Regions from separate parts of the Stenotrophomonas forensis genome, predicted to be linked through region 2. Evidence: riboswitches for the same ligand, from Rfam matches in the RefSeq annotation. Region 2 holds a riboswitch; the other holds the start of a gene.

Region 1 (11,096 bases), 990 kb from region 2:
TGGCGCCCACCGGGGGAGCGAGCAACTGGCGCGCGGGCGCATTGCCCGAGGTCTGCACCTTGATCGCTCCGCCGCCCCTGCCATCCTCGTTGGCGCCTTCATAGGCAACCTGGGAACCATCGGGGGAGAGTGTTGGATAGGTCTCGAAGCCACTGGTGGCGGTAATCAGCCGGTAGGGCCGCTGCGGGCTGCCGATCACGCGGACACCGTTCTCGACAGCCGCATCCACCGGCGAACTCGCCACCGGGGCCCGGCGCAGCAGCAGCATCGTCAGCACGATCACCGCCGCCAGCATCAACAGGCCTGCCACCAGCAGCACCTTGCGCCGGACCTGGCGCCAGGTCCGGCGCAGGCCCGGTGCCGGCACCGCGATGCCGACGGGAACCACGCCTGCGGCGCCTGCCAGCGCCAGCGGCGGATCGGCGATCTCACCGATCTCCATCGCAGGCTCGGGCGCTTCCAGCACCTGGACCGGAACCAGCAGCCGGTAGCCGCTCTTGGCGATGGTCTCGATATAGGCCTGGCCGTTGTCGTCGTCGTTGGCAAATGCCTTGCGCAGCTGCGTGACCGCCTGGGTCAACACGTCGTTGGTCGGCAGCGTGTCAGGCCACACTTCGGCAAACAGCTCCTCGCGGGTGACCACCCGGCCGGGCTGGCGCAGCAGCACGCGCAGCACACCCAGCGCCTTCGGTGTCAGCCGGCGTGGACGACGCGCACCCGCAACTTCGACCTCTCGCGAGGACAAAGTGACGACGCATTCGCCAACCTGGATGCGGTCGGCCTCGGGCGGCTGTGTTTCGCTGCTGTTCATTTTCCGATATACAGTAGGGACGGGCCTGGGCAGGTTTCACCAGCGATACCGTCCCCATGCAGGGACAACAAAAAGCCAGATTCCGCACAAAGCATCGGCGCATACCGCAAAAACAATTACGCGTACCGATATTAGCCTAAGCCGGTTACCCCGCCTATGACGGGGTCGACACTCAGGCTCTCTCTCGCCGACGCATTCACATAATCTGCATCACCATTCGCGCCCCTGTGGGCGCGAAATTTTTATCTGGCGTTCATTTTCACATGCGCCGGAGCATCGTCAGTCCGACCAGTCGTGAAACCACCAGCGCGACATACATGACGCCCGCGAACTGTTCGAGCATGACCAGTGCCCGCGCCTGCGGATGCAGCGGCACCACATCGCTCAATCCGACCCCGGACAACAAGCTGAAGCTCAGATAAAGCAATTCCATCCAGCTGCGCTGCGGCCCCCCGCCCGTGCCCTGGAAACTGCCCGGGTACCACTGCTGGCAGACCGCGAACGCAAACGCGAACGCCCAGGCCAGCAGCGTGAAAGTCGCGCCGGCCGCAAACAGCTCATCACGGGTGACTTTATGGTCCTGCAGCATGTAGGCGATCAGCGCACCGGCCGTGTAGAAGTACAGCAGGCTCTCCAGCAGCTGCGCCGTGGTCAGCAGCGCGCTGCGGTCCAGCAGGGCGCCGGCCAGCGAGAACACCACCGAGGGGATCGCCAGCAGCAGCGCCAGCCAGGTGCCCAGCGGACTGCGCTGCACCACCCACAGGGCAAGGCCAAGCACCGCCATCCCGAACATGCCCAGCGCCGCGCGGCCGGCGGCGGTGTCATCCAGCGCGGGATACAGCAGCACCGCCAGCAGTTGTGCACCCAGCAGCCAGGCCGAGGGATGGCGGCGGGCAATGGCCAGCCAGCGGGTGGTCATGGCAACAGGCATGGCGTCCTTTCCCCGGGGCGATGGGCGGAGGATAGCCGGACGCGGCGTGATGAGCGGTCGTGCCGGCTGCTGGCCGGCACGCCCCTTCGCGCATCACCCCTGGTGGTACACCTCGGCACCGGCGGCGCGGAATTGCTCCGACTTCTCCTTCATGCCGGCCTCGGCGTAGTCGCGCACGTCCTGGGTGATCTTCATCGAGCAGAAGTGCGGACCGCACATCGAACAGAAGTGGGCCAGCTTGTGCGCGTCCTTCGGCAGGGTCTCATCATGGAACTCCTTGGCCTTCTCCGGATCCAGGCCAAGGTGGAACTGGTCCTCCCAGCGGAATTCGAAGCGCGCCTTGCTCAGCGCGTTGTCGCGCACCTGCGCACCCGGGTGGCCCTTGGCGAGGTCGGCCGCATGCGCGGCGATGCGGTAGGCCATGATGCCGTCGCGCACGTCCTGGCGGTTGGGCAGGCCCAGGTGCTCCTTCGGCGTCACGTAGCAGAGCATGGCGGTACCGAACCAGCCGATCATCGCCGCGCCGATCGCACTGGTGATGTGGTCGTAGCCGGGTGCGATGTCGGTGGTCAGCGGGCCCAGCGTGTAGAACGGCGCTTCGCCGCACTCGCGCAGCTGCTTGTCCATGTTCTCCTTGATCAGCTGCATCGGCACGTGGCCGGGGCCTTCGATCATGGTCTGCACGTCGTGCTTCCAGGCAATCTTCGTCAGCTCGCCCAGCGTTTCCAGTTCGCCGAACTGCGCCGCGTCGTTGGCATCGGCGATGCAGCCCGGGCGCAGGCCGTCGCCCAGCGAGAAGGTCACGTCGTAGGCCTTCATGATCTCGCAGATTTCTTCGAAATGCGTGTAGAGGAAGTTCTCCCTGTGATGTGCCAGGCACCACTTGGCCATGATCGAACCGCCACGGCTGACGATGCCGGTCACCCGCTTGGCGGTGAGCGGCACATAGCGCAGCAGCACGCCGGCATGGATGGTGAAGTAGTCCACGCCCTGTTCGGCCTGCTCGATCAGCGTGTCGCGGAAGATCTCCCAGGTCAGCGCCTCGGCGCGGCCGTCGACCTTTTCAAGCGCCTGGTAGATCGGCACGGTACCGATCGCCACCGGCGAGTTGCGGATGATCCATTCGCGGGTTTCGTGGATGTGCTTGCCGGTGGACAGGTCCATCACCGTGTCGCCGCCCCAGCGGATCGCCCACACCAGCTTCTCCACCTCCTCGGCGATGCCGGAGGACACCGCGCTGTTGCCGATGTTGGCATTGATCTTGGTAAGGAAGTTGCGGCCGATGATCATCGGCTCGCTTTCCGGATGGTTGATGTTGTTGGGCAGCACCGCACGGCCGCGGGCGATCTCGTCGCGCACGAATTCCGGCGTGATGATCTTCTGGATCGACGCACCGAACGCCTCGCCGGGGTGTTGCTGCAGCAGGCCTGCATCGCGGATCGCATCCAGCCGCTGGTTCTCGCGGATGGCGACGAATTCCATTTCCGGCGTGATGATGCCGCGGCGTGCGTAATGCATCTGGGTGACGTTGGCGCCGGCACGTGCACGGCGCGGCAGGGTGCGTGCGGGGAAGCGCACCGCATCGAGCTTCGGGTCATGCTCGCGATCGCGACCGAAGGAAGAACTCAGGCCTTCGAGCTGCTCGGTGTCGCCACGCTCTTCCACCCAGCCGCGACGCAGCGCTGGCAAGCCAGCGGACAGATCGATGCGCACTTCCGGATCGGTATACGGGCCCGACGTGTCGTAGACCGTGACCGGTGCATTCTCTTCGCCACCGAACAGCGTCGGCGTGCGGGTCAGCGCGATCTCGCGCATCGGCACCTGCAGGTCCGGGCGCGAGCCGGGCACGTGGATCTTGCGCGAGCCGGGAATGGGCCGGGTCACGGATTCGGAGAGTTGCTGGGCCTGTTGCTGCAGGGCAGAGAGCTGTGCGTTCATCGGGCATCGTCCAGGAAGGTCAGGGACGAAGCGGCGGCGCACTGCCGCCACGCGCGGACGGTCCCTGGGCGGAGTCCGGGCATGGCAACATTGCAAAGCTTCCCTACGCCGGTATGAGCCGGATCAGGTTCCAAGGGACTGTCTCAACCGTGGCCGTTTGGCCGCGGTACCCCCGCTTCTTGCTGCGCATTAGAGCATAGAAAGCACTGCAGCTCATGACCGTTGCAGCCGCGCATCGCGTGGATTCGTTGTTTCTGTACTAACAGAGCCGTGACATCGCGTTCAGTAACGTGCACGTCCGTCGCATTCCAGCGACCGATGCTTCCTTCGCCGCCGACGCGGCCCCTGCCCGGCTCGCGCTGCACGCCGCCGGCCCCTCGCTGCAAGCTCTGCTCGCTCCCCTCAATCCCTTGATCGGAGAAGCTCCTTCATGGTGTTTCGCATTTCCATCGCACTGGTGCTCGTCCTGGTGCTGCTGGCTGGCTTCGCGCCCGGCCCGTTCAATACCGTCGTCCAGTCGGTACTCGCCGATGTCATCCGCAGTGTCGGTTGGCTCTATCTTCTGGTCGTGTTCCTGGCGCTGACCTTCCTGATGTACCTGGCCTTCGGTCGTTTCGGCAACCTGCGCATCGGCGGTGAAGATGCCGAACCGGAGTTCTCGCGCGCCAGCTGGATGTCGATGCTGTTCGCCGCAGGCATGGGCATCGGCCTGGTGTTCTGGGGCGCCGCCGAGCCGATTTCCCACTTCACCAAGCCACCGGAAGGCCTGGCCCCGCAGAGCATGGACGCGGCGCGGGCTTCGATGCGCTATGCGTTCTTCCATTGGGGCCTGCACCCCTGGGCAATTTACTCGCTGATCGGCCTGGCGATGGCCTGGTTCCAGTTCAACCGCAACGGCCGTGGCCTGGTCAGCGACATGCTGCAGCCGATCATCGGCCGCCACCATCGCGGCTGGATCGGGCGCGTAGTCAACATTGCAGCGGTCGTTGCCACTGCGATTGGCGTGGCCACCACGCTGGGCTTCGGCACCATCCAGATCGCTGCCGGCATGGAGCGCGTGTTCGGCCTGCACGCGGGCGTGCCCCTGCAGCTGACCATCATCGCCATCGCGTTCGTGCTGTACATGGCGTCCACCGCCAGTGGCGTGGAGCGCGGAGTGAAGTGGCTGTCCAACTTCAACCTTGCGCTGGCCGCGCTGCTGGCCGCCACCGTACTGGTGCTGGGCCCGACCGGATTCATCTTCGATACGTTCACCACCACCCTGGGCTCGTACCTCAACCAGCTGGTGACGATGAGTCTGCGCATGTCGCCGTTCTCGGGCAGCACCTGGGTGGCGGACTGGACCATCTTCTACTGGGCGTGGTGGATTTCCTGGGCTCCGTTCGTCGGCTCGTTCATCGCGCGCATCTCGCGCGGACGCAGTGTCCGCGAGTTCGTCATCGGCGTGGTTCTGGCACCGACCGTGCTGGGCTTCTTCTGGTTCGCGGTGTTTGGCGGCACCGCGCTGTGGGCGCAGATCTTCGGCCATGCCGATCTGGTGCAGGCACTGGGCAACGGCTATGAAACGGTGCTGTTCACCCTGTTTGACAGCATGCCGCTGCCCTTGCTGCTTTCCTGCATCGCGCTGGTGCTGCTGATGATCTTCTTCGTGACATCGGCCGATTCGGCGGTGCTGGTGCTGGCCAGCATGTCCACCGATGAAGCGGGCGATCCGCCGTTGAAGCGCAAGCTGGCCTGGGGCATCGCGGTGGCATTGATCGCAGCGGCACTGCTGCTGGCGGGCGGCCTGGATGCGCTGCAGGGCATGATCACGATCGCGGCATTGCCATTTGCGCTACTGATGGTGCTTGTGATGGTGTCGCTGTACCGGGTGCTGGACCAGGAGTACACGCGCGAGCGGCGGCAGGCACAGCGCCAGCGGCACATGATCGATGCGTGGATAGCGCGCGAGATGGCAGCGCAGGAAGAGACCCAGGCGGAGGCCGCACGCGCGCAGGATTCGGATTGAGGGTGTTTTGCAGCCTGCGGCTGCACCGCTTTTTTCAAGCAACGGCAACAGCAACTTCAACAGCGGCTCTGGATTGCTGCTGGTTTGGCGGGTCGGTGTGGGCTGGCAGGACACGCCGTAAACCCCCAGACCGGCCCAGCCGCTGGCGGCTGTGCGTTCGGGCGCTTGCGAAGCAGTGCTTCGCAAGCAAAGCGCCCTCACCCCTGGGGGCTCGATGGCGCCATCCATGGCGCCAACGGTCCTGCCAGCCCACACCGCCCCACCTCCGACAGTTTCCGTGTAACGGTGGGTTTTCCACGCCATGCGTGGATGAGGTGTATCGGAAAACAAGAAGGGGTCGGATCCGTTTTCCTGTGGAAAACGGATCCGACCCCAACTCACAGCGCGCGGCTGTCGCCGTTGCCTTTGCTCTTGCTCTTCTTCTCTCTCTTCCTGCGGTGATGGCCACGGAAACTGTCAGGGGCCGGGCGGGTGGGCTGGGCGGGGGTGTCCGCGGCATGGATGCCGCGGCCAAGCCTCCAGGGACGGATTCACGGCGTCCCCCGACCAGCCCACCCGCCCGGCCAAGCCCCGTATCACTGCCATCACCGCAGAGGGGGCTGCGCCCGTTGGCCGGGAAACCTCAGTACCCCGCCGCCTGCCCATCCTTGCGGCTCTCCGACGCACCGTAGTAAACCCCGGTGTCCGGATCACGCATGATCGCCTGGTACCCGCCATACGGGCCGTCGGCGAATACGATGCGATGCCCCTTGCGCATCAGCGCACGCACCGTCTCGTACGGGAATCCGGTCTCCAGGTTCACTTCGCCGCCATCGGTCATCGCCGTGGCCTGCCCGGTCGGTTCGGTCGAGCCCTCGTGCTGGATGCGCGGCGCATCACCGGCTTCCTGCAGGTTCATGCCGAAGTCCACCAGGTTCATCACGATCTGCGCGTGGCCCTGCGGCTGCATCGCGCCGCCCATGACGCCGAAGCTGGCATACGGCTTGCCGCCCTTGGTGATGAAGGCCGGGATGATGGTCTGGAACGGCCGCTTGCCCGGCGCGTAGCCGTTGGGATGGTTCTTCTGCAGCACGAACATCTCGCCGCGATCCTGCAGGATGAAGCCCAGCCCCGGCGGCGCCATGCCGCTGCCCATGCCGCGGTAGTTGGACTGGATCAGCGACACCATCATGCCGTCGGCGTCGGCCACGGTCATGTAGATGGTGTCGCCCTCTTCCAGCTGTTTCGGTGTGCCCGGCTGCACTTCCTTCAACGCCTTGTCCATCGAGATCAGCGCGCGGCGCTGCGCGGCGTACTCCTTGGAAATCAGCTTCTGCACCGGCGCCGGCTGGAACGCCATGTCGGCGTAGAAACGCGCACGGTCGGCGAAGGCCAGCTTCTTCGCTTCCACGAACAGGTGCACGTGTTCCGGCGAGCCGAACGGAATCTTCGAGAAATCGTAGCCTTCCAGCACGTTGAGGATCTGCAGGGCGGCGATGCCCTGGCTGTTCGGCGGCAGTTCCCACACGTCGTAGCCGCGGTAGTTGCTGCTGACCGGCTCGACCCACTCACCGTGGTGGTCGGCCATGTCCTGGTAGCTCAGGTAACCACCATTGGCCTTGAAGTAATCGCCGATGGTGCGGGCGATATCACCCTTGTAGAAGGCGTCGCGCCCGCCATCGGCGATCTTCTGCAGGGTGCTGGCCAGGTTCGGGTTCTTCCACATCTCGCCCTTGCGCGGGGCGTGGCCGTTGATCGTGAACTGCTCCTTGAAGCCCGGGTACTGCGACAGCTTGGGCACCGAGCGATCCCAGTAGTAGGCGATCACTTCGGCCACCGGATGGCCCTCGCGGGCGTAGCGGATGGCCGGGGCCAGGTTGTCGGCCATCGGCGTGCGGCCGAAGCGCTCGTGCAGCGCGAACCAGCCGTCCACCGCGCCCGGTACCGACACCGGCAGCGGGCCAGTGGCCGGGATGTCCTTCAGGCCACGGCGCTGGAACTCGGCCAGGGTCAGCGACTTCGGCGAGCGGCCCGAACCGTTGTAGCCATACAGCTTCTGCGTCTTCGGGTCCCAGACGATGGCGAACAGGTCGCCGCCGATGCCGTTGCCGGTGGGCTCCATCAGGCCGAGTGCAGCGTTGGCGGCGATTGCCGCGTCCACCGCCGAACCGCCCTTCTTCATCACGTCCAGCGCGATCTGGGTGGCCAGCGGCTGCGAGGTCGCCGCCATGGCGTGGGGCGCGATCACCTCCGAACGGGTGGCGAAGGTGTGGCCGGTGATGCGGTCGGCGGCGTAAGACAGTGCGGGCACGGTGGCCAGCACGGCGGCGGCCAGCAGGGTACGGGCAAGACGTCGGGACACGGTCAGGTTCCGATGGAAGGGTGGTCCCCGATCTTCGCCGCTGCGGCCTTCACGCGGTATCGGGCAGAGGTCATGGGCGAAGGCCTTTGCTGGGTGCGGACCTTGGTCCGCCCCCACCAAGGCGAATACAAGCCGGAATCCGCGCAAAAACTGCCCTGAAAAGAGTGAATTCGGGTTCACCGAAACACTTTCAGCGGCAACCATCCTTGCGCCACAAGCGATTGCGCTGGATGCAGCGGAAACCGAAAAAAATTCTGTCGCGAGGGTTGACATCGCCAAAACGGCTGTGTTTCTCTCGATCACATGTTGCATCACAACACGCCACCGCGAACCCACATCGAAGCCGCCGACACCGGCGCCGCATCGCTGCGTTCGATTCTTGTGCTCGTACTTATTACCCAACCCACAGGTGCGGGACGAGCCAGCGTGTAAGCAACAAACACACCGGAACTCATCAAAAACCCGCACCCGCCCCGGTGCGGGTTTTTTCATTTCAGGACCTGGTTTCAGACGCAACCACCATGAACAACGCCACCTTCAAAACCAGGACCCACACCACCACGACGCCTCGTCGTAGCTGTGCCTGTGCGATGCGTGGCACCTCCTCCACCGCTTTCCCCTGACCGGCCGGCACGTCACCTCGACGACCGGCCGTTCTTTTTTCTTCCCACCGCAAGGAACCTCCCCCATGAGCACCAACGACCTGCCCCAGACCAAGATCGCCGTCATCGGCTACGGCAGCCAGGGCCGCGCCCACGCACTGAACCTGCGCGAATCCGGCTTCGACGTGGTGGTAGGCCTGCGTCCGGGCGGCCCGACCGAGGTCAAGGCGCAGGCCGACGGCTTCACCGTGAAAGCACCGGCCGAAGCGGTGAAGGACGCCGACCTGGTCGCCGTGCTGACCCCGGACATGGTGCAGAAGAAGCTCTACGACGACGTGCTGGCGCCGAACATGAAGCAGGGCGCGGTGCTGTTGTTCGCGCACGGCCTGAACGTGCACTTCGACATGATCAAGCCGCGCGAGGACCTGGACGTGGTGCTGGTCGCGCCGAAGGGCCCAGGCGCGCTGGTGCGCCGCGAGTATGAAATCGGCCGCGGCGTGCCGTGCATCTGGGCGGTCTACCAGGACAAGAGCGGCAAGGCCGCCGACTACGCCCTGGCCTATGCCGGTGGCCTGGGCGGCGCCCGCGCCAACCTGATCCAGACCACCTTCAAGGAAGAAACCGAGACCGATCTGTTCGGCGAACAGGCGGTGCTGTGCGGCGGCGCCTCGGCGCTGGTGCAGGCCGGTTTCGAGACCCTGGTCGAAGCCGGCTACCAGCCGGAGATCGCCTACTACGAAGTGCTGCACGAACTGAAGCTGATCGTCGACCTGTTCTACGAAGGCGGCATCTCGCGCATGCTGGAATTCATTTCCGAGACCGCGCAGTACGGCGACTACGTCAGCGGCCCGCGCGTGATCGACGCCGGCACCAAGGCGCGCATGAAGGAAGTGCTGAAGGACATCCAGGACGGCACCTTCACCAAGAACTGGGTGGCCGAGTACGAAGCGGGCCTGCCGAACTACAACAAGTTCAAGCAGGCCGACCTGGAGCACCCGATCGAAAAGGTGGGCAAGGAACTGCGCGCCAAGATGGTCTGGTTGCAAGGACAGGCCGCGTAACCGCGCGGCCCTCCCCCACCCGCTTTGCAAGGTTCCCCCATGAACTCTTCGACACACCGCAGCGCGCCGCCCAACGGCGCGCGCTGGCTGACCCAGGCGCTGGAAGCCGAAGGCGTCCGCACGCTGTTCGGCTATCCCGGCGGCACCATCATGCCGTTCTACGACGCGCTGGTGGATTCGTCGCTGAAGCACATCCTGGTGCGCCATGAGCAGGGCGCCGCACTGGCCGCCAACGGCTTCGCCCGCGCCAGCGGCCAGGTCGGCGTCTGCGTGGCCACCTCCGGCCCGGGCGCCTCGAACCTGGTCACCGGCATCGCCGATGCGATGCTGGATTCGGTGCCGATGGTCTGCATCACCGGCCAGGTCGCCACGCCGCTGCTGGGCACCGACGCCTTCCAGGAGCTGGATGTGTTCGGCCTGACCCTGCCGATCGTCAAGCACAGCTGGCTGGTGCGCAGTGTCGATGACCTGCCGCGCGTGGTCGCCGATGCGTTCCGTATCGCCCGCGAGGGCCGGCCCGGCCCGGTGCTGATCGACCTGCCCAAGGACGTGCAGCTGGCCGATGCCAGCCATCTGCCGGCGCACGTGCCGAGCAGCGTCGAGCCGCCGCCGGCCCCGGCCGAGGTCGCCATCGCCGAAGCCATTGCCGCGCTGGCCGCGGCCGAGAAGCCGGTGGTCTACGCCGGCGGCGGCATCGCGCTCGGCGATGCGGTGCAGGACCTGCGTGACTTCGTCGAGGCGAGCGCCATCCCCACCGTGATGACGCTGCGCGGGCTGGGCGCCCTGCCGGCCAGCCATCCGCAATCGTTGGGCATGCTGGGCATGCACGGCACCCGCGCGGCCAACATGGCGGTGCAGGAAAGCGACCTGCTGCTGGTGCTGGGCGCGCGTTTCGACGACCGCGCCACCGGCAAGCTGGCCGAGTTCGCGCCGTTCGCCCGCGTCGTCCACATCGACGCCGACGCCTACGAGATCTCCAAGCTGCGCAGTGCCGACGTCGCCGTGCCCGGCAATGTTGGCCATGCCATCCGCGCCCTGCGTGCGGCCTTCCCCTCCCCCAAGGCCCACCAGGACGCATGGCGCAAGCGCTGTGCGCAGCATCGTGATCGATTCGCCGCGCGCTACGACGCACCGGGCCAGCACATCTACGCCCCGGCCCTGCTGAAGCGCCTGAGCGAGCTGGCACCGGCCGATGCGGTGATCGCCTGCGACGTCGGCCAGCACCAGATGTGGGTGGCGCAGCACTGCCGCTTCAACCACCCGCGCAACCACCTGACCAGTGGCGCGCTGGGCACCATGGGCTTCGGCCTGCCGGCGGCGATGGGCGCCCAGTTCGCCTGCCCCGATCGCACGGTGGTACTGGTGTCCGGCGACGGCAGCTTCATGATGAACGTGCAGGAGCTG
Region 2 (11,096 bases):
GCCTTGCGCCTCTTCATATCCGCCAATTCATCAGCATGAAGCGGGAATCCTCGCTTGGCAGACACACGCGGCCTCGCTTGCGTCAGGCAGAAGCTGCAGCGTCCTCGAAGCGCACATCCAGCAACTCGGCTGTTCGTCGCATGGGCAACGCACTTGCGGGAAATGCGATGGCCGAAGGAATCGCATTTCCCGCGAGTACGGCCGCTCCCAATGGCGCATGGCGAGTTCCCTGAACGGGAACCATATTTATACACCAGTCAGTTCAATATTCAGGGTCGATTAGACCCCCTAACGGATAATTCACACCTGTCGATCGCCTCCTCTCTCTCCCCCTCCCGGGAGGCGGTCGACGAAACCAAAATAATTAAAGGTGTGTCCCGATGAACAAGAATTCGCTGCTTGCCCTGGGTCTTCTGGCTGCTCTGCCGTTCGCTGCATCGGCAACCGACGGCCTGTCGTACAACTACGTTGAAGGCGGCTACGTGAACACCGATGCCAAGGGCGGCGACGCCGATGGCTGGAAGGTGAAGGGTTCCGTTGCGGTGCACCCGAACTTCCACATCTTCGGCGACTACAGCGCGCAGGAGACCGACAAGTTCAAGAACGACGTCGACCAGTGGCGCCTGGGCGTGGGCTACAACTACGGCATCGCACCGAACACCGACCTGGTGGCGCGCGTTGCGTACCAGAAGTACGACGAAAAGCGCGGCCTGGACTTCAACGGCTACTCCACCGAAGTGGGCGTGCGCACCGCATTCAACCCGTACGTGGAAGGCTACGTGATGGCCGGCTACGAAGATTTCAGCAAGAAGCATGGCTACAACCCGGACGGCGAGTTCTACGGCCGCGTCGGCGCCACCGCCAAGTTCAACCAGAACTGGGGCCTGAGTGGCGAAGTGAAGCTGGCCAAGGCCGGCGACCGCGAGTGGTTCGTGGGCCCGCGCTTCACCTGGTAACAAACGCCTGTCGTTAGTGCGTGTTGTGCTGGCGTGTGACTCTCTCTCTCTCCCACACGCCAACCGAAGCCCGGCCTCGCGCCGGGCTTCACTTTTATGGGCACCGCGTTCACCGGCGTCCCGGGCTTCAGTGATCGGGGCTCTGCACCAGCCCGAGCCGGATCAGGCTTTCGGCGGTCGCCACGATGGCGTCCTCGCGCGAACGCGGTGACCACCCCAGCATGCGCTGCGCTTTCTCGCTGGTTGCGTTCATGGTGCGGCCCAGCAGTGGGATCGAGCCACGCAGCGCCGGGTCCTTCAGTGCACCCAGGCGCATCACCCAGTTGGGAATGACACGGGTACTGACCTTGCCCGCAGAGGCGCCCATGCGCTGCTTCAGGATCTTTGCCACCTCGCCCAGCCAGAGGCTGTCCCCGGCGATGGCGATGAAGCGCTCGCCGCTGGCCGCCGGATGGGTCATCGCACGCAAATGCAGGTCTGCCACGTCCCGCACGTCCACGAATCCGCAATTGATCTTCGGCGATCCCTTCTGGCCCTGGAGCAGATTGCGCACCAGGCGGATGGAGTGCGAATAGTCGCTGCCCAGCACCGGGCCGAGCACTGCGGTCGGGTTCACCACCGAGAGCTCCAGGCCACCGCCCTCGCGCGCGATGAAGTCCCACGCAGCACGCTCGGAGAGCGTCTTCGACTTCTGGTAGAGCCAGACATCGGCGGACAGATCGCTCCAGTCGGTCTCGTTGAACGGGCGGCCGATGTCGCCGTGGCCGGCGCAGATCGCGCCGAAGGCCGAGGTCAGCACCACCCGTTGCACGCCGGCGTCGCGCGCCGCGCGCAGGACGCGCAGGTTGCCATCCACGGCCGGGCGCACCCACTGTTCTTCGCTGGTCTGTTCGCCGGTGGGTGTAGGCGATGCTCCGTGCATCACGTGGCTGCAGCCGGCAACGGCTTCGGCCCAGCCCTCGTCGCGACCGAGGTCGGCCACCACCACGCTGAGGCGATCGCCCGGCTCGGCGCCACCGACCTTCAGCTGTTGGCGCACCTCCGCTTCGCGCGACAGTGAGCGCACCGTGGTGCGGACGTCGTAGCCGGCCGCGAGCAGGGCCAGGATGCAGTGCTGGGCGATGAAGCCGGTGCCACCGGTCACCAGGACGGTCGTTTTCATGGGAACTCTCCAGATACGTGGGGGGATTGGCGGGCCATCCCGACGCGGATCCAGCGGCATGGGTGGCTATGTCTACAGCTGTATACATGCGTTGCCGGTCATTGTCTACAGCTGTATACTTAACGAATGAGCACGCCCGTCGCACCGACCACCCGCAAGCCCCGCCAACGTGATGCCGAAGCGACCCGCGAGGCGATCCTGGCGTCCGCACGCCGGGCCTTCGCCCTGTCCGGCTATGACGGTGCTGGAGTGCGTGACATCGCGGCCGGGGCCGGGGTGACGGCGATGATGGTCAACCGCTACTTCGGCTCGAAGGAGCAGCTGTTCGCGGAGGTGGTGGAAGACACCATGACCCAGGGCAGCCTGATTGCCGGCGGCATCATGGACCAGCCGGAACCGGGCAAGGCACTGGCGCGCGCACTGGTGAAGATGACCCGCGCCGATGCCACGCCCATGGACGGATTCCTGATCACCTTCCATTCCGCATCGAGCCCACTGGCAGCGGAAATCGGCCGCGACAAGATCGCCGCGCATCACTTGGAGACCGTGGCCGCCTCGCTGCAGGGCACGCAGCGGGCCGAGCGCGCCGCGCTCATCCTGGCGATGATTTCCGGCTTCCAGGTAATGCGGCAGATGATCGCGCTGCCGGCCCTTGCCGATGCCGACGAGGACGAGCTGGCCGAGTTGCTGGGTACGGTATTCGAGCGGTTGATCCAGCGGCCTGCGGCCGGGCCGTAGGATCAGTTCACCGGCTTGCCGTAACTTTCGGCGAGGATCGCCTTGTACTCGGCCAGTGACGGCAGGCCCATGGCGCTGCGCCGCGCGTCCAGGCCGGGCATGTCTTCGGTAGGGCGCAACTGCATCGCGCCGTCGTCGCCCTGCACGAACTGGCTGCCGTAGCGCTGCGGCTTGCCCTGCGCCACCAGCACGCGGTCGGTGAGCAGGGCCACGTCGGCACGGTCAGCCTCGCCTGCCTGGGCGGCGTGTTCGATCAACGGCAGCACCTGGGCCTGGAAATCAGGGTCCTGGTCGGCGTGCTGCACCAGCAGCCAGGCCGCCTTGGCGCCATCACGGCCGACCTTCGAACGGGTCGGCCATCCCTTCTCGGCGATCACGGTCTTCAGCCACTCCGCATTGGCCTTGGCTACGGGTGCGGTGCCCTTGAAGGCCTCGCCGCCGCCGTCCGCGATGGCTGCATGCTGCGCGGCCTGGTCGCGGGCTTCACGGTCGAGCAGTTCCCTGCGCAAGGGTTCGTCCATCAGTCCCGCACGTTGTTTCTGCATCGCTTCCGCGCGGGCCAGCATCCGTGGCCACTCCGGTCCGGCACGCAGGGCATTCAGGCCTGGGCGATCCTTGTGCAGCAGATCCTCGAGGGGAAGGCGGTCCTGGCCCAGCAGCGCGATGACGTAGGCCATCGCCGCGGCGTGGTCACCGGTGGCGGCGGTGCATTCGACCAGCAACAGCTCGCCACCGTCCGGGAAGCGCTCACCGTTGTGGTACATCGCGCCGAGGGCATCGGCACAGCCTTTGGCGTCGTCGTCCTGATAGCGCTGCAGTGCCTCGTAGAACGAACCGGCCCCGGCCGCATGGGTGCTGCCGGTTGCAGCCAGCAGCAGCACAAGCAATGCCGGTGCCAGCTGGGGCGTGAGGATGGATGCCAACGTGTCTTCCTCCATGAAGGCCGCTGCATGGGCAATGCCATGCCGCCGGTACCTGCAGTGTGCCAGTGTTCGTGCCCTGTGGGTGGCGGCACACTGGCGCGGAGCCAGGGAGAACCGCACTGCGTGAGTGCGGCATTGCCGTTTCGGACGGCCGCGAATGGTGCCCTGCCGAGGTCTTCGCATGGTTTCGCGAGCGCGGCCTGTTGGCCGGACCCTTCCTGCGTATCGCGTGGCAAGGGCGGGACCCATTCGAGATCACCCGCGGACAGCCGCGCGACGCCTCCGCGCCCGCTGCCCCTTCTGCGTAGTGGCGAACTGAGAACCGCTCCGTCGCTGGCAGGGGGGTTCCGCTATGATCGCCCGCACATCGCCGCGCGCGATGCGCCCGCCTCAAGCCAGCAGGAACCGTCGTGAACTCCCAGCCCGCACCGATCACCGCCCTCAACCACACGCTCGACAACGAGCCGCAGCAGATCACCGCGCCGCTGACCCACTCGGCCGCGTTCCTGGTGTTGAAGGTGAAGGATGACGCGGCCTCGATCGCGAAGGCACGCGAGGTGCTGGCCAGTACCGACGACCTGATCAAGAACACCGCCATCCGCGAGATCGAGCGCACCTTCACCTGCAACGTGGCCATCGGCCATCGCGTATGGCAGCCGCTGGTGGGCAGCACGCCGCCGCGCGAACTGAAGCCGTTCCGCGAGATCAAGGGGGCGACCCACACTGCGGTTTCCACGCCGGGCGACCTGCTGTACCACATCCGTGCACGCACGATGGACCTGATCGTGGCGTTCGAGCGCAACCTGCTGATGGCCTTCGGCGATGCGGTGGAAACCGTTGATGACGTCGCCGGTTTCCGCTATTTCGATGGCCGTGACCTGCTCGACTTCGTCGATGGCACCGCCAACCCGGAAGGGCTGTCGTTGCCTGAGGCAACCATCGTCGGTGACGAAGATCCGGACCACGCCGGTGGCAGTTACGTGGTGGTGCAGAAGTACCTGCACAACCTCGGTGCGTGGCGCGCGCAGAAGACCGAAGCCCAGGAGGCGATCATCGGCCGCACCAAGCACGACAACATCGAGCTGGACGACGCGCCCGCCGATGCGCAGAAGTCGCACAAGACGCTGTGCACGATCGAGGACGCCGACGGCGAGCACGAGATCCTGCGCGACAACATGCCGTTTGCCACGCCGGGCCGTGGCGAGTACGGCACCTACTTCATCGGCTACACGCGCCGCCTGTGGGTGATCGAGACGATGCTGGAACGCATGTTCATCGGCAATCCCGCGCCGCTGCACGACCGCATCCTGGACTTCTCCACCGCCGTCACCGGCGTGACCTTCTTCGCGCCCGCGCGCAAGATGCTGGCCGATCTGGGCGACTGATCGCCGGTTACGCGGCCGTAGAGTCGAGCTTGCTCGACTGCGCCATAACCAGGCCAAGGCAGTCGAGCAAGCTCGACTCTACCCTCCGCCATCCGCCTGTCATCTACGACGCCGACCATGGCGCGCTGGATGGGAGCGCAGGAGGCAGGCGATGGCCAGGACAGGGAACAAGGGCGGCATGCGGCGCTGGTGGCGTCCGCTGGCCGCGGTGTTCGGCGCGTTGGCACTGGGGAGTGCCAGTGTGTCCGCGCAGGACGCTCCTGCGCACTGGATGGCCTATGCCGCCGCCGTGGGCGGCCAGCTGCAGCAGCGCCTGCAGCTGGAGCAGGACCCGCAGGCCCAGCGTGTGCTGGAATGGCTGCAGGCGCATCCGGACACGCCGACACCGTTGCCGGTCAGCGTGTGGATCGCCGCCGATGGCCGCATCTCGAAACTGGAATTCGACAGCCTGGGCGACCGGCAGGTGGACGCGGATCTGCGCGCGGCGCTGCTGGCCGCACCCCTGCAGGCGCCACCGCCGGACATGCGCCAGCCGCTGCGGCTGGGCCTGGCGCTGGAACCGAAGTAGCGCCACGCCCTGCGTGGATGCGCCTACGGGTGACCCCTCAGCCACGCATGGCGTGGCTCTACTGTGGATGGCCAGCGCACAGCCTGGCCCTCCTCATCAACGTACGGGTGCACCCTGTGGCTCGCGCGCGGCCGCGCTCCACGCGCGCAGGCCGAACACGGCCAGGCCGAGGAAGAAGACGTACAGCGCCGCGGTCACGTGCAGCGACTTGAACAGGTAGGCGCCCACATAGACCACGTCCACTGCGATCCACACCCACCAGCACGCCACGTGGCGGCGCGCCTGCCACCACTGGCCGACCAGGCTCAGCGCGGTCAGCATCGCGTCCAGCCACGGCAGTGCGGCATCGGTGAAGGTGTGCATGGCCGCGCCCAGCGCCACGCCGCCGCACAGCCCGATGGCCAGGTCGCGCAGCAGCTTGCCGCGCGCCAGCGGCACGATGCGGACGCTGCCCTCGTCGGCCGCGTGCTGGCGCCAGTTGAGCCAGCCGTAGACCAGGAAGCCGCCGAAGGCGACCTGCAGCAGGGTGTCCGAGTACAGCTTGGCCTCGGCGAACACCAGCCCGTACAACGTCACCGACAGCAGACCCACCGGCCATGCCGACAGCCGGCGCCGGGCCATCAGCCAGACGCCGAGGATGCTGCACAGCGCGGCGGTCCACTCGAGCACGGCGCCGCTCACAGCGCGAACGTCACCGACAGGCGGGCCTGTCGCGGTGCGCCGGGGAACAGGTAGTAGTCACCACCGCTGCTGCCGGTATCGCGCCAGTAGAAGCGGTTGAACACGTTGTCCACCGACAGGTTCCAGGTCACCGCACGCTCGTGCAGGCGGTGCTGGAAACGCAGGCCGGCATCGAACACCGAGTAGTCCGGTGCACGCACGCCGCCATCGGCACGGGCGACTTTGGCACCGGCATAACGCCAGCCCCCGGTCACCTCCAGGCCCTGCACGAAGGGCAACGCGTAGGCCAGGTGCACGCTGGCGCGCACCTTCGGCACGTTCACCAGCTGATGGCCTTCATAGGCCGGCGTGCCGGTGTCGCGCGCGCGCGCCTGCAGCACGCTGGCGCTGGCCACGATCTGCAGTGCATCGGTCAGCTGGCCGTTGGCGGTCAGCTCCAGGCCGGTGTGGGTCTGTGTGCCCTGTTGGACGAAGGTATAGCCAGCGTCGCTGTTGTCGGGCTGGGCGTACTGGTACGGCTGCGAAATGCGGAACACCGCTGCGCCCAGGGTCAACGCCTCGACCGGCACGTACTTCACGCCCACTTCCAGCTGCCGCGACTGCACCGAGGGCAGGAAGGTATCGGCGTTGCTGGTCCAGAACGGCGCTTCCTGGCCAAGCGAAATGCCGCGCACGTAGCTGGCGTAGGCATTGAGCTGGTCGGTCGCCTTCCACACCAGCGCGGTCTGCGGCAGGAAGCGCGACAGGCGGCTGTGGCGCTGTGGGGTGCCGCGCTTGTCGTACGCGCGTTCATCCAGCCGCACGAAGCGGCCACCGGCCAGCCACTGCCAGTCGTCACCGAAGCTCATCCGGTCCAGCGCGAAGAATGCGGTCTGGCGGCTGTCCAGGCGCCGTGCGGACGGGCCGGGCATCTTCGGCGACGGCTCGAACACCGGCACCTGCGCGTCGTGGATGTTGCTGGTGCCGACGTACTCGTTGACGCTGGGGCGCTTGTCCACGGTGCGGCGGAAATAGTCGGCACCGACGGTCAGCTGGTGGCCGACCGTGCCGGTCTCGAAGCGGCCGCGCAGCTCGGCACGCGCCTGCTGGTTGCGCCGGGTGTCGTCGGGGCTGCGGTAGTCGTAGACGTCGTAGTCGCCATTGGGGGCGAAGTAGTTGCCCGGCACGCTGCCATCGGCGCATTGCGCGGCGTAATAGCAGCCGTAGGCGAAGGCGACGTTGTCATCGATCACCGAGCGGCTGTGGCCGACCGAGACGCGCGACTGCCACGCGTCGTTGAAGTCGTAGGTGTGCAGGGCGGTGATGTTGGTGCTGGCGATATCCACCGGGCGCTGCCACGGCTGGTAGCCGAGCAGGTGCTCGCGATCGACACCGCGCGGCAGGTCACGCGCGCCCAGCAGCTGGTAGCCGGACACCGAGCGCTGCGAGCTGGTCTGGTAGTTGGCATCCACTTCCAGCTTGCCGCGTTCGCCGATCAGCCAGTCGGCGGCCAGCGAGTAGAAGTTGCGGCGGCCATCGGCGTGCTCGACGTAGGAATTGCTGGAATCCCATGCGGCATTCAGGCGCAGGCCGAAACGCGGGGTGATCCAGTGGCCGACATCGACGGCGACGTAGCGCGAGCCTTCCGAATCGGTGCCGAGCGTGGCGGTGCGCACTTCGGCCGGACGCTTGCCGATGTAATTGATGATGCCGCCCGGCGCCATCACACCGGCGGCCAGGCCGGCTTCACCCTTGAGGATCTCCACCGCCTGCACGTTCTCCAGCGCCAGGCGCTGTTCGCCAGCGATGGACAGGCCGTTGAAGCGATAGCCGGTGGCGGCATCGAGCGCGAATCCGCGGATGGCGATGTTCTGGTAATAGCCCACGGGTGCATACGCATCACCCAGCGAGGCATCGTTGCTGGCCAGCTCGGACAGCGAACGCACCTGGCGGCGGTCGAGATAGTCGCGCTCGAGCACGTTCACCGAAGCCGGCGTGTCCTTCCACGAACCGCCACCGAAGGCATTCACGCGTGAGGTATCCGCCTTCGGCTTGCCGGCCTGCACGCGCACCGCCGCCAGTTCGGTGGGCGAACGTTCGGCGCCGGTGGCAGCCACATCGGGAGCAGCGTCGGCCTCGCTGGCATGCAGCGGCAGCGCGGCGCAGAGGGCGAGGGAGAGCAGGGTGGGGCGCAGGCAGCGGTTCATTCGGTTCGTCTTCGGACAACAAGGGAGACGAAGCGACGGCGCGCAGGTGCACGGCCCATGACGGGGGTGTGGCTGCGGCTCAAAGCTCCCTACGCCGGTGCAAACCGGATCAGGTTCCAAGGGACTCTCTCAGCCTGGCAGATCCAGGCACCCCCGCTTCAGGTGACCATTTCACTACAAATGGTACGGATTTGCGAGCCGGTGGCGTTCATGCCGCGGCGTGCAGGGCCTGCAGCAGTGCCTGACCGGGGGGGCTGTGGAACCATGCCGGATGCCCCAGCATGAAGGGCTGCCAGGCTACGTCGGCATTCGCGGTCGAGCCGGTGACACCTTCGAAGTACTCCACTTCGGACAGTGCGAAGTCGAAATGGACCATCGGCAGCAGGTCGGCCAGCAGGTGCACGCGCGTGGCCGACAGCGGCAGCACCTGGCGATAGCCGTCGAGCAGGGCCAGCGCGATGTCGATGCGTACCGCCTCGATACCGCGCTCCAGCTGCAGCCACGCCACCGCGTTGCGCTCGATCGCGGTGGCGAGGTCGAACAGTGCGCTGGTGGGCGAGGCCAGGCCGAAATCCAGCACGGTGCTGACCTGGCCGTCGCGCCACAGCAGGTTGGAGACGTGCCAGTCGTTGTGCGCCCATAGCCGGGGTTCGTCGCGCAGGCGCTCGGCCAGGCCGCTGTGCCACGGCAGTACGTCGCGGCGGAGCTGCGTTTCCCACGGGATGCGTGCGAGGTAGCGGGCCAGGCCGGGGCGTGTGGCCAGGTCAGACTTGATTGCTGCAATCGGATCGTCGGCACGGATCAGATCGTCGCGCGCGACCAGCACATGGGTGCTGCGCTGCGGCGCGTGGTAGCTGTCCGAAGCCTGGTGCAGTCGCGCCAGCATGCGGCCGGCTTCGCGGGCCTGCGCGACATCGGTCAGCAGCGACCACGACACTGCATCGCGGTACAGATCGTCGCCTACGCCAACGGCGTGCAGTTCAAAGGTCCACTCGCCCTGTTCGACGGCGGTATGGCCATCGGCGGCCGCCAGCACCTGGACCACGGGCAGGCCTGCCGCCGCGAGATGCGCGATGAAGCGGTGCTCTTCTTCCAGGCAGGCCGCGCTGCGCACGCTGTGGTGATGGCGCTTGATGAACACCGCACCCTGCGCGCCGTCGACAATGGCGGCGGCCGACAGTGGCCGCGGGCTGTGCCAGCGCGCCTGGCTTTGCCCGTCAAGCTGCGGGTAGTGCTCGCGCAGCCAGCCGATGTCCCGCGTGCTGATCGGTGGCCAGTCGGCGGCGACCTCGTCGTTGTTGAGGCCCTGCACGCGGTGGGAGGAAGAAGTCATGCCGCAGCCCGAAAGGGGAAAGTCACATCCAAGGCTGCGCATTCAACGCCATGCCCGCGGCCAACGCAAACGGGCGGGTCATCGACCCGCCCGTCCCTGCGCCCGCTCGCGGTGAGCCGTGCCGCCGCTTACCAGCCGCGATGACGGCCGCGGTCGTTGTAGTAGCGGTTGTCGTAATAGCGATCGCGCTGCCATCGGCGGTCGTCACCGCGGTCGTAGTAGCCGCTGCGGTAGTAGCCACGATCGTAGCGGCGGTCGTAGCGGTTGTCGTAGTAGCGGTTGTCGTAATAGCGACGGTCGCGGCGGTCGGAGGTGGTCAGGTTGCCGATCGCGCCGCCGGCCACGGCACCGCCGACGGTCGCGGCGGGGTCGCCGTTGGAGAGCAGGTTGCCGGCCACGCCACCGACCACGGCGCCAACCAGGGTGCGCTTGTCCTTCCTCGACATCGCGCTGGCATCGCTGACCACGGCGACACCGGCCACCAGTGCCAGAGCCATCGCCAGACCACGGAAGCTGAGTGTGGAAGTACTGAGCATGTTCGTTCTCCTGTGAGGTGCATGCCACGCTGGGCAGGGAGGGCGCGGGGCGCCCCGGCTGCCGTGATGTCCACGCTGGCGTTCCAACATTGCCGGAACATTGCCTGGCCCACCGTGCGGCTTGCGCATTCATCTAGCGGCAGGCGGCATGAAGCAAGGCTGAAAGCGGGCCTGGCCGCTCAGCTGGCAGATAGGGAACGGGCGGTGCGCCCCGGCCGTCCCGGGGGCCCCTGTGTTGTGCGGGCTGCGTCTCAGATCTTGCCGTCGCGCAGGTAATCGAACAGTTCGGCGTCGCCCTTCAGGCCCAGCTTGAGCATGGCGTCACCCTTCTGGCGGCTGATGGTGCTGACACTTTTGTGCAGTTGCAGCGAGATTTCCTTCACGGTCATGCCGGTGCCGAGCAGCCGCAGTACCTCCACCTCACGGGGCGACAGCGGCTTGCCGTCGCCCTCGCGCATGCGCCAGCCGCCCGCGGCCTCGACCCGCTCGCGCAGGCTGCGGCTGATGTAGGCCTGGCCGCGGTAGACCGCCTGGATGGCCTGCGGCAGTTCGTCCATCGACGAGCTCTTGTCGACCAGGCCCAGCACGCCGCTGTCGAGCACCATGCGCAGGATCGCCAGGTTGTTGG

What was found. A riboswitch is a leader RNA that binds a small molecule or an ion and turns the genes downstream of it on or off. The one in region 2 is predicted to bind thiamine pyrophosphate.
Region 1: it holds a riboswitch for thiamine pyrophosphate, as region 2 does, so the genes downstream of both, thiC (phosphomethylpyrimidine synthase ThiC) here and K5L94_RS00775 (TonB-dependent receptor) in region 2, are expected to answer to the same signal.

Annotation. Positions count from the first base shown of each region.
Region 1 is NZ_CP082270.1:3,982,843-3,993,938, forward strand. Features, by position in the region: gene K5L94_RS18320 (winged helix-turn-helix domain-containing protein) at 1-811, opposite strand, end outside; gene K5L94_RS18325 (ion channel) at 1,071-1,742, opposite strand; gene thiC (phosphomethylpyrimidine synthase ThiC) at 1,836-3,680, opposite strand; TPP riboswitch at 3,763-3,864, opposite strand; gene K5L94_RS18335 (BCCT family transporter) at 4,111-5,688, shown strand; gene ggt (gamma-glutamyltransferase) at 6,311-8,029, opposite strand; gene ilvC (ketol-acid reductoisomerase) at 8,718-9,692, shown strand; gene ilvG (acetolactate synthase 2 catalytic subunit) at 9,732-11,096, shown strand, end outside.
Region 2 is NZ_CP082270.1:157,451-168,546, forward strand. Features, by position in the region: gene K5L94_RS00740 (OmpO family porin) at 381-956, shown strand; gene K5L94_RS00745 (SDR family oxidoreductase) at 1,084-2,118, opposite strand; gene K5L94_RS00750 (TetR/AcrR family transcriptional regulator) at 2,245-2,856, shown strand; gene K5L94_RS00755 (DUF6624 domain-containing protein) at 2,859-3,779, opposite strand; gene K5L94_RS00760 (Dyp-type peroxidase) at 4,190-5,164, shown strand; gene K5L94_RS00765 (hypothetical protein) at 5,316-5,732, shown strand; gene pnuC (nicotinamide riboside transporter PnuC) at 5,829-6,401, opposite strand; gene K5L94_RS00775 (TonB-dependent receptor) at 6,410-8,599, opposite strand; TPP riboswitch at 8,669-8,764, opposite strand; gene K5L94_RS00780 (phosphotransferase enzyme family protein) at 8,808-9,932, opposite strand; gene K5L94_RS00785 (glycine zipper 2TM domain-containing protein) at 10,061-10,468, opposite strand; gene K5L94_RS00790 (response regulator) at 10,720-11,096, opposite strand, start outside.